One region of the Pseudomonas sp. PL-6 genome, then DNA from elsewhere that is predicted to be linked to it. Evidence: predicted binding sites of a transcription regulator. Region 1 holds the regulator's gene; each other region holds the start of a gene.

What was found. Region 1 encodes sigma-54, which starts transcription at its own class of promoters, with help from an activator protein. Its sites were predicted from a motif close to ANTGGCATNNANNTTGCTNT; they were not measured.
Region 2: a site for sigma-54 is predicted at 1,284-1,303, ahead of flgB (flagellar basal body rod protein FlgB). Genes of this name have one in related genera too.
Region 3: a site for sigma-54 is predicted at 1,013-1,032, ahead of glnA (glutamate--ammonia ligase). Genes of this name have one in related genera too.
Region 4: a site for sigma-54 is predicted at 1,052-1,071, ahead of glnK (P-II family nitrogen regulator). Genes of this name have one in related genera too.

The regions. Positions count from the first base shown of each region.
Region 1 covers NZ_CM134189.1:4,401,950-4,404,136, reverse strand. The annotation lists gene ptsN (PTS IIA-like nitrogen regulatory protein PtsN) at 1-160, opposite strand, end outside; gene hpf (ribosome hibernation-promoting factor, HPF/YfiA family) at 173-481, opposite strand; gene ACW9UL_RS19095 (RNA polymerase factor sigma-54) at 581-2,074, opposite strand.
Region 2 covers NZ_CM134189.1:1,969,673-1,971,859, forward strand. The annotation lists gene ACW9UL_RS09150 (chemotaxis protein CheV) at 1-7, shown strand, start outside; gene cheR (protein-glutamate O-methyltransferase CheR) at 51-878, shown strand; gene flgB (flagellar basal body rod protein FlgB) at 1,353-1,760, shown strand; gene flgC (flagellar basal body rod protein FlgC) at 1,772-2,187, shown strand, end outside.
Region 3 covers NZ_CM134189.1:4,806,021-4,808,207, reverse strand. The annotation lists gene glnA (glutamate--ammonia ligase) at 1-917, opposite strand, end outside; gene thiI (tRNA uracil 4-sulfurtransferase ThiI) at 1,247-2,187, shown strand, end outside.
Region 4 covers NZ_CM134189.1:5,034,134-5,036,320, forward strand. The annotation lists gene amtB (ammonium transporter AmtB) at 1-192, opposite strand, end outside; gene glnK (P-II family nitrogen regulator) at 517-855, opposite strand; gene ACW9UL_RS22205 (accessory factor UbiK family protein) at 1,265-1,525, shown strand; gene ACW9UL_RS22210 (YifB family Mg chelatase-like AAA ATPase) at 1,556-2,187, shown strand, end outside.

The DNA.
Region 1 (2,187 bases):
TCTCGCGGGCGATCAGGCTTTCGAAGATGTCCTGGGCATCCAGGTCGGGCAGGTCGCGTGCCACCAGGTTGGCGATCTGTTCGAGCACGCGTTTCTTACTGCCGCCCGGCACGTTCACCAGGGAACGGCCGGGGGTCAGGATGTTTTCAAGTCGGATCATGGATGGGGAATGTCAGCGGGCCGTGGCGCCTTGCAGGCGTTCGAGCTGCTTTTCCTTGTGCTTGATGAGTTGACGGTCGAGTTTGTCGGCCAACAGGTCGATGGCGGCGTACATGTCTTGGTGTTCGGCGTTGGCGACGACCTCGCCGCCGGCGACGTGCAGGGTAGCTTCGATCTTCTGCTTGAGCTTCTCGACCTCCATGGTCACCTGAACGTTGGTGATCTTGTCGAAGTGGCGTTCCAATCGGCCGAGTTTCTCGCCGATATAGTCACGCAGGGCGTCGGTCACATCCAGCTGGTGTCCACTGATGTTGACTTGCATACCGCTTTCTCCTTGTTGCCTTGTGTAAGAGGCGGGTCCTATACGACCCGCCGCCGGAACACTTTGGCTTGGAAGCGAGAGGCTTCCAATCGATCTGGCCTACATCAGTCGCTTGCGCTCGCTGGAGGGCGCTATGCCGAGGGATTCGCGGTACTTGGCGACTGTCCGACGGGCGACTTGGATGCCTTGTGCCTCCAGTAAACCAGCGATCTTGCTGTCGCTCAACGGCTTTTTCGCGTTTTCTGCGGCAACCAGTTTTTTGATGATGGCGCGGATCGCGGTGGACGAGCATTCGCCCCCCTCGGCAGTGCTGACGTGGCTGGAGAAGAAGTATTTCAGCTCGTAAATGCCGCGCGGGGTGTGCATGAACTTCTGCGTGGTGACCCGCGAGATGGTCGACTCGTGCATGCCCACCGCCTCGGCGATATCGTGCAGTACCAGGGGCTTCATCGCCTCGTCGCCGTAGTCGAGGAAGCCGCGCTGGTGCTCGACGATCTGCGTGGCGACCTTCATCAGCGTCTCGTTGCGGCTCTGCAGGCTCTTGATGAACCAGCGCGCTTCCTGCAGCTGGTTGCGCATGAAGGTGTTGTCGGCGCTGGAGTCGGCGCGTTTGACGAAGCCGGCGTACTGCGGGTTGACCCGCAGGCGCGGCATGGCCTCCTGGTTCAGCTCCACCAGCCAGCGGTCGTTGTGCTTGCGCACGATGACGTCGGGCACCACGTACTCCGGCTCGCTGGACTCGATCTGCGAACCCGGGCGCGGGTTGAGGCGCTGGATCAGGTCGATGACCTGCTTGAGCTCGTCTTCCTTGAGCTTGCTGCGGCGCATCAGCTGGGCGTAGTCGCGGCTGCCGAGCAGCTCCAGGTAGTCGCCGACCACGCGCTGGGTTTCGCTCAGCCAGGGCGTGCCGGCGGGCAGCTGGCGCAGTTGCAGCAGCAGGCATTCGCGCAGGTCGCGAGCGCCGATGCCGGCCGGCTCGAACTGCTGGATGCGGTGCAGCACCACTTCCACCTCGTCCAGCTCGACGTCCAGCTCGGGGTCGAAGGATTCGGCGACTTCCTCGAGGCTTTCTTCCAGGTAGCCGTCGTTGTTGATGCAGTCGATCAGGGTGGCGGCGATCAGTCGATCCTTGTCCGACATCGGCGCCAGATTCAGTTGCCAGAGCAGGTGACTGTGCAGACTCTCGCCATTGGAGGTGCGGGTGGTGAAGTCCCACTCGTCGTCGTCGTTGCTCGGCAGGCTGCTGGCGCTGGTCTGGTAGACGTCTTCCCAGGCGGTATCGACCGGCAGCTCGTTGGGGATGCGTTCGCCCCATTCGCCCTCTTCCAGGTTGTCGACCGTGGGGGTCGTTTCCTGGTAGCTGTCTTCCTTGCTCGGGGTGGGCGCGGCGCTTTCCGCGCCGTCGGCCATGGGGTCGCTGTTGTCGAAGTCGTCGCCGTCTTCCTGGCGCTCGAGCATGGGGTTGGACTCCAGTGCCTCCTGGATTTCCTGTTGCAGGTCCAGGGTCGACAGTTGGAGGAGGCGGATAGCCTGTTGCAGCTGCGGGGTCATCGTCAGCTGCTGGCCCATCTTGAGGACTAGCGATGGTTTCATTGCAGACCTTAATTCACCGGCGGGTTACGCCTTCCACTACAGGGCGCCGCGGCGCCACCAGGAAGCAAATTATATGCCTGAACTTCTCGGCTTTGCCTAGGGCTTGCCATATT
Region 2 (2,187 bases), 2.4 Mb from region 1:
GGGCTGAGGGGTGACCTTCGGCGAATGTTATGGTCGGTGAGGCGGCACTAGTGTCTTCAGGTAATTTGGATTTCGAGCAGTTCCGGACTTTCCTGGAAAAGGCCTGCGGTATTCTGCTGGGCAGCAACAAGCAGTACCTGGTCTCCAGCCGTCTGAACAAGCTGATGGAACAGAACGGCATCAAGACCCTGGGCGAGCTGGTGCAGCGCATGCAGAACCAGCCGCGCAGCGGCCTGCGCGAGCAGGTGGTCGATGCCATGACCACCAACGAAACCCTGTGGTTTCGCGACACCTACCCCTTCGAGGTACTGAAGAACCGGGTGCTGCCGGAGTTGATCAAGGCCTATCCGGCGCAGCGCCTGCGCATCTGGTCGGCGGCCTGTTCGTCCGGGCAGGAGCCCTATTCGCTGTCGATGTCGATCGACGAGTTCGAGCGGACCAATATCGGCCAGCTCAAGGGCGGGGTGCAGATCGTCGCCACTGACCTGTCGCCGTCGATGCTGGCCAACTGCAAGTCCGGCGAGTACGACAGCCTGGCCATGGGCCGCGGCCTGGCCCAGGAGCGCCTGCAGCGTTATTTCGACCCCAAGGGGCCGGGCCGCTGGCAGGTCAAGGCGCCGATCAAGAACCGCGTCGAGTTTCGCCCGCTCAACCTGCTGGACAGCTACGCGGCGCTGGGCAAGTTCGACATCGTGTTCTGCCGCAACGTGCTGATCTACTTCTCCGCGGAGGTGAAGAAGGACATCCTCACGCGCATCCATGCCACCCTCAAGCCGGGTGGCTACCTGTTCCTCGGTGCGTCTGAGGCGCTCAACGGCCTGCCCGAGAAGTACCAGATGGTGCAGTGCAGTCCGGGCATCATCTATAAGGCCAAGTAGTGGCGCGATCACCATCGGTGGAGCAGAGCGGGAGGCCTAGGCCTCCCGTTTGCGTTTCCTGGCCTGGGGATCTCGCCTGCCCGCTGTCCGGACCCCGTTGCGCCGAGGCGGCACCCCGTGGGAGGCGCGTCAGCGGCGACTTCCACTCTCCCGAACCTTCCGTGGCCCCAAGGCAACCCGGTGGGGCTTCCCTGGCCGGCAATCGCATCCGGGCTACTCGGTTTTCGCGGGCGCCATTCGATCTGTCCATTGGTGATCGAGGCCGCTCCCCGGCATCACCGCCGGGCGGCAAACAGTCGAACGGCCTTTGCCGCTCGCTTGCCTACGGGCGGTAAGGGCTTGCCGCTTTGCCGCTTGCGTCGTCTCGTTATTTGTTTAACTAACTGATTTATAAGTGATTTATTAGTTGGCACAAGCTTTGCTGAATGTCTGGCAGGAAAGACCAGACTGCCCCAGCGGCAAAGGTTGCAGAGCATGAGCATCAATTTCGGCAAGGCCCTCGGTATCCACGAACAGGCACTCGGCTTCCGCGCCCAGCGTGCCGAGGTGTTGGCCAACAACATCGCCAACGCCGATACCCCCAACTACAAGGCGCGCGACCTCGACTTCGCCAGCGTGCTGGCCGCGCAGAGCGCCAAGCAGCAGCGCGGCAACGTTGCCCTGGCGCGCACCGACGGCCGCCATATCGGCGCCGAGGGCATCGCCACCGGCCAGGCCGAGCTGGCCTATCGCACGCCGCTGCATGCCTCGCTGGACCAGAACACCGTCGACCTGCAGATGGAGCAGTCGAACTACGCCGAGAACTCGGTGCATTTTCAGGCCAGCTTCACCTTCCTCAACAGCAAGTTCAAAGGGCTGACCAGCGCCCTGCGCGGCGAATAAGGAGCGCGACCATGTCCCTTGCCAGTGTCTTCAATATCGCCGGAACCGGCATGAGCGCGCAGAGCACGCGCCTCAATACCATCTCCAGCAACATCGCCAACGCCGAAACGGTGTCCTCAAGCATCGACCAGACCTACCGCGCCCGCCATCCGGTGTTCGCCACCGTGTTCCAGCAGGCGCAGGGCGGCGACCGGGGTTCGCTGTTCGCCGAGCAGGACGAGGCCGGCCGTGGCGTGCAGGTGCTCGGCGTGGTCGAGGACCAGAGCAGCCTGATGCCACGCTACGAGCCGGATCATCCGGCGGCGGACGCCGGCGGCTACGTGTACTACCCCAACGTCAACGTGGTCGAGGAGATGGCCGACATGATTTCCGCCAGTCGCGCCTTCCAGACCAACGTGGAAATGATGAATACCGCCAAACAGATGCT
Region 3 (2,187 bases), 400 kb from region 1:
TTGCCGTGCTTGATGATGCCGCCGATGAAGTACAGGGCGGTCTCGGACAGACCGGCATAGCCTTCGCCGGCGAAGGTGTTCTTGCCGTCCTTGGAGATCGACATGTGCACGTGCATGCCCGAGCCGTTGTCGCCGTACAGCGGCTTCGGCATGAAGGTCGCGGTCTTGCCGTAGGCATCGGCGACGTTGTGCACGCAGTACTTCAGGGTCTGAACTTCGTCAGCCTTGGCCACCAGGGTGTTGAACTTCACGCCGATTTCGTTCTGACCGGCAGTGGCCACTTCGTGGTGGTGCACTTCGACGACCAGGCCCATTTCTTCCATGGCGTTGCACATGGCAGTACGGATTTCGTGGTCGTGGTCGCACGGCGGAACCGGGAAGTAACCGCCCTTGACGGCCGGGCGGTGGCCCTTGTTGCCGCCTTCGACGTCGCCGTCGGTCATCCAGGAGCCTTGCTCGGAGTAGATCTTGAACATCGAGCCGGAGATGTCGGACTTGAACTTCACTTCGTCGAAGATGAAGAACTCCGGCTCCGGGCCGACGAACACGGTGTCGCCGATGCCGGTGGTCTTGAGGAATTCCTCGGCGCGCTTGGCGATCGAGCGCGGGTCGCGGTCGTAGCCTTGCATGGTGCTCGGCTCGATGATGTCGCAGACCAGGATCAGGGTCGGCTCTTCGGTGAAGGGGTCGAGCACGGCGGTGTCGTCGACCGGCATCAGGATCATGTCGGAGGCTTCGATGCCTTTCCAGCCATGAATGGAGGAGCCGTCGAACATCTTGCCGTGTTCGAAGAAATCGTCGTCCAGGGCGTCGCGAGCCGGCATGGTCACGTGGTGCTGCTTGCCCTTGGTATCGGTGAAGCGCAGGTCTACCCACTTCACGTCGTGTTCTTTGATCAGTTGAACAGCCTTAGACATGTTGTCCTCCAGGTGGAAAAGGCTCGCTTCGTGGAGCCCCGATATGTGCGGTGAAGCCCGGCGGGATAGTCCGTCAGGGCGACCTGCCTCACAAGGGAGCAAATTGCATGCCAGTGCCCCGGAATGGACGGAGGCCCGAAAACTCAGGCGCTGCGCGGCCTGCATGGGGCATGCGCAGGAATATTTGCACCATTTGAGGGCTGCCAAATATCGCAATGTTCTATTTTGGTGCGATCAATGAGGCGTGCAGTATTTTTGGTCAAAGCTTGAGCAATTTCCGCTATAATCCGCGCCCCTGTTTTTCCGTCGCCCCTGCAGGCGCCCAATTCATGAAGCTGATCGTCAAAGTTTTCCCGGAAATCACCATCAAGAGCCGCCCGGTGCGCAAGCAGTTCATCCGCCAGTTGGGGAAGAACATCCGCACCGTGCTGCGCGACCTCGACCCCGAGTTGAAGGTCACCGGTGTGTGGGACAACCTGGAGGTCGAGACCGACCTGGACGATCCGCGCCTGCTGGCCGAGATGACCGAGCGCCTGCGCTGCACGCCGGGCATCGGCCTGTTCCTCGAGGTCAACGAGTACCCGCTGGGCGATCTGGACGACATCACCGAGCACTGCAAGCGCCACTACGCCGACCAGCTGCCGGGCAAGATCTTCGCCGTGCGCTGCAAGCGCGGCGGCAAGCACGCCTTCAGCTCCATCGACGTCGAGCGTCACGTCGGCTCGCGCCTGCGCCAGGAGTGCAATGCGGCCGGCATCGATCTGAAGAAGCCGGAAGTCGAAGTGCGCATGGAGATTCGCGATCAGCGTCTGTTCGTCGTCCATCATCGCCACGAAGGCCTCGGCGGCTACCCGCTGGGCTCGCTGGAGCAGACCCTGGTGCTGATGAGCGGCGGCTTCGACTCCACCGTGGCGGCCTACCAGATGATGCGCCGCGGCCTGGTCAGCCACTTCTGCTTCTTCAACCTCGGCGGTCGCGCCCACGAGCTGGGCGTGATGGAAGTGGCCCACTACCTGTGGCAGAAGTTCGGCCGTTCGCAGCGCGTGCTGTTTATCAGCGTGCCGTTCGAGGAAGTGGTCGGCGAGATCCTCGGCAAGGTCGACAACAGCCAGATGGGCGTGATCCTCAAGCGCATGATGCTGCGCGCCGCCACCCGCATGGCCGAGCGCCTGGAGATCGAGGCGCTGGTCACCGGCGAGGCGATCAGCCAGGTCTCCAGCCAGACCCTGACCAACCTGGCGGTGATCGACGCGGCCACCGACATGCTGGT
Region 4 (2,187 bases), 630 kb from region 1:
CAGGTACATCACGCTGGCCACCGCGTACAGGGCGATGTTCTTGGTGAGGATCTCGGTGGTGTTCTTGGCGCGGACCAGGCCGGATTCGAGCATGGCGAAGCCTGCCGCCATCCACATCACCAGGGCACCGCAGATCAGAAAGTAGAAGGTATCGAAGCCGTACTGCAATGCAGTCAATGCTGTGTTGTCCATTTTTCACCTCTTGCCGGCGCTTATTGTGCGCTGTTCGGTTAAGACGCCCGGGTTGGCTCCGGACGCGTTCCGTATGCTTTACAGGTAGTTGCCACGCTCGATCTGGATCGCTGAACCCCCTGCGCCGCAAGGCGACCAGGCGTTCCCATCGCGGAGCGCGAGACCTGCGAGGGTCAGGCACAGCGGGGCGGCGAGGACTTCGCCGACTCCGGCATTCGTCGTCGACAGCGGCGCGAGACCGCCAATCGAGGGCAAAAGGGCTCCTAGCCCTGCGAAAGTTCGCAGAGTCATGGGTTTACTCCTGGGGCGTGGGGTTCGGAGGTTTTAGATCGCGTCGGTATCGGTTTCGCCGGTACGGATGCGGATCGCCTGTTCCAGATTGACCACGAAGATCTTGCCGTCGCCGATCTTGCCGGTGTTGGCCGCCTTGGTGATGGCCTCAATGACGCGATCGAGCTGATCGTCGGCGATGGCCACGTCGATCTTCACCTTGGGCAGGAAGTCGACCACGTACTCGGCGCCGCGATACAGCTCGGTGTGACCCTTCTGGCGGCCGAAGCCCTTGACCTCGGTGACGGTAATGCCCTGCACGCCGATCTCCGACAGCGACTCGCGCACATCGTCCAACTTGAACGGCTTGATGATGGCAGTGACTAGCTTCATGAAACTTTCTCCCGTGTAAGGTGGACTTGCCCCAGGAATTGCGAACCCGGCTCAAGTCTAAGCGCAGTGTCTGGCTTTTGTAATGCACCGACCGCCCAGCCTGGCGTGGCCGATACCCACCAACCGCTCCCGACGAAACACTCCCCCGCTCCGTCCGACGCACCGGTACTGCATCGGTGCATGAGTCGCTAGGCCCTAAGCAGAAATCTTGCCAGCTCCCATAAAAGCGCCGTGATTCAGGGTTTTACCTGCAGCCTGATGCAACCGGGGCGAGGCCGCGGCGGCACTTACGCACAAGATTGGTGCGCCATGCGCGCCGACCGTGCGCAAAAATCGTGCAGCTGACGGGACGACGTCCCGCCGCCGACCACGTGCTACACTGCCCGCCGTCTGTACTCGGAACCCGCCCATGCTGCCGCCCAAAGCCCTGCTCGACACCCTCAGTAGCCACGCCTCGCGCCTGTTCAGCGGCGACAGCCCGCTACCGCGCGCGGAGCTGGAGGCCCAGTTCAAGGCCCTGCTGCAGAGCGGCTTCAGCAAGCTCGAGCTGGTCAGCCGCGAGGAGTTCGACAGCCAGATGGTGGTATTGGCCCGCACCCGCGCGCGCCTGGAGGCGCTGGAAGCCAAGGTTGCCGAGCTGGAAGCCAAGCTCAACCCACCCGCCGACTGATCCAGCGGCGGGACCGATCAAGGAGTGATCATGTCCCTGGCCCTCGTCCACAGCCGCGCCCAGGTCGGCGTCGAAGCGCCCACCGTCACCGTCGAGGCGCACCTGGCCAACGGCCTGCCATCCCTGACCCTGGTCGGCCTGCCGGAGACCGCGGTCAAGGAAAGCAAGGACCGCGTGCGCAGCGCCATTCTCAACGCCGCCTTCGAATTTCCCAGCAAACGCATCACCCTCAATCTGGCCCCCGCCGATTTGCCGAAGGACGGCGGTCGCTTCGACCTGGCCATCGCCCTGGGCATTCTCGCCGCCAGCGGTCAGGTACCGGCCCCATCTCTCGATGCATACGAGTGCCTGGGCGAACTGGCGCTGTCCGGCGCCGTGCGCCCGGTGCAGGGCGTGTTGCCGGCGGCGCTGGCCGCCCGCGAAGCCGGACGCACCTTGCTGGTGCCGGCGGCCAATGCCGAAGAGGCCAGCCTCGCCTCCGGGCTCAGGGTGATCGCCGTCGACCACCTGCTGCAGATCGCCGCGCACCTCAACGGCACGGCCCCCATCGAACCCTATGCCGCCCAGGGCCTGCTCCGGCAGAGCCTGCCCTACCCCGACCTGGCCGAAGTGCAGGGCCAATTGGCGGCCAAGCGCGCCCTGCTGGTGGCGGCCGCCGGCTC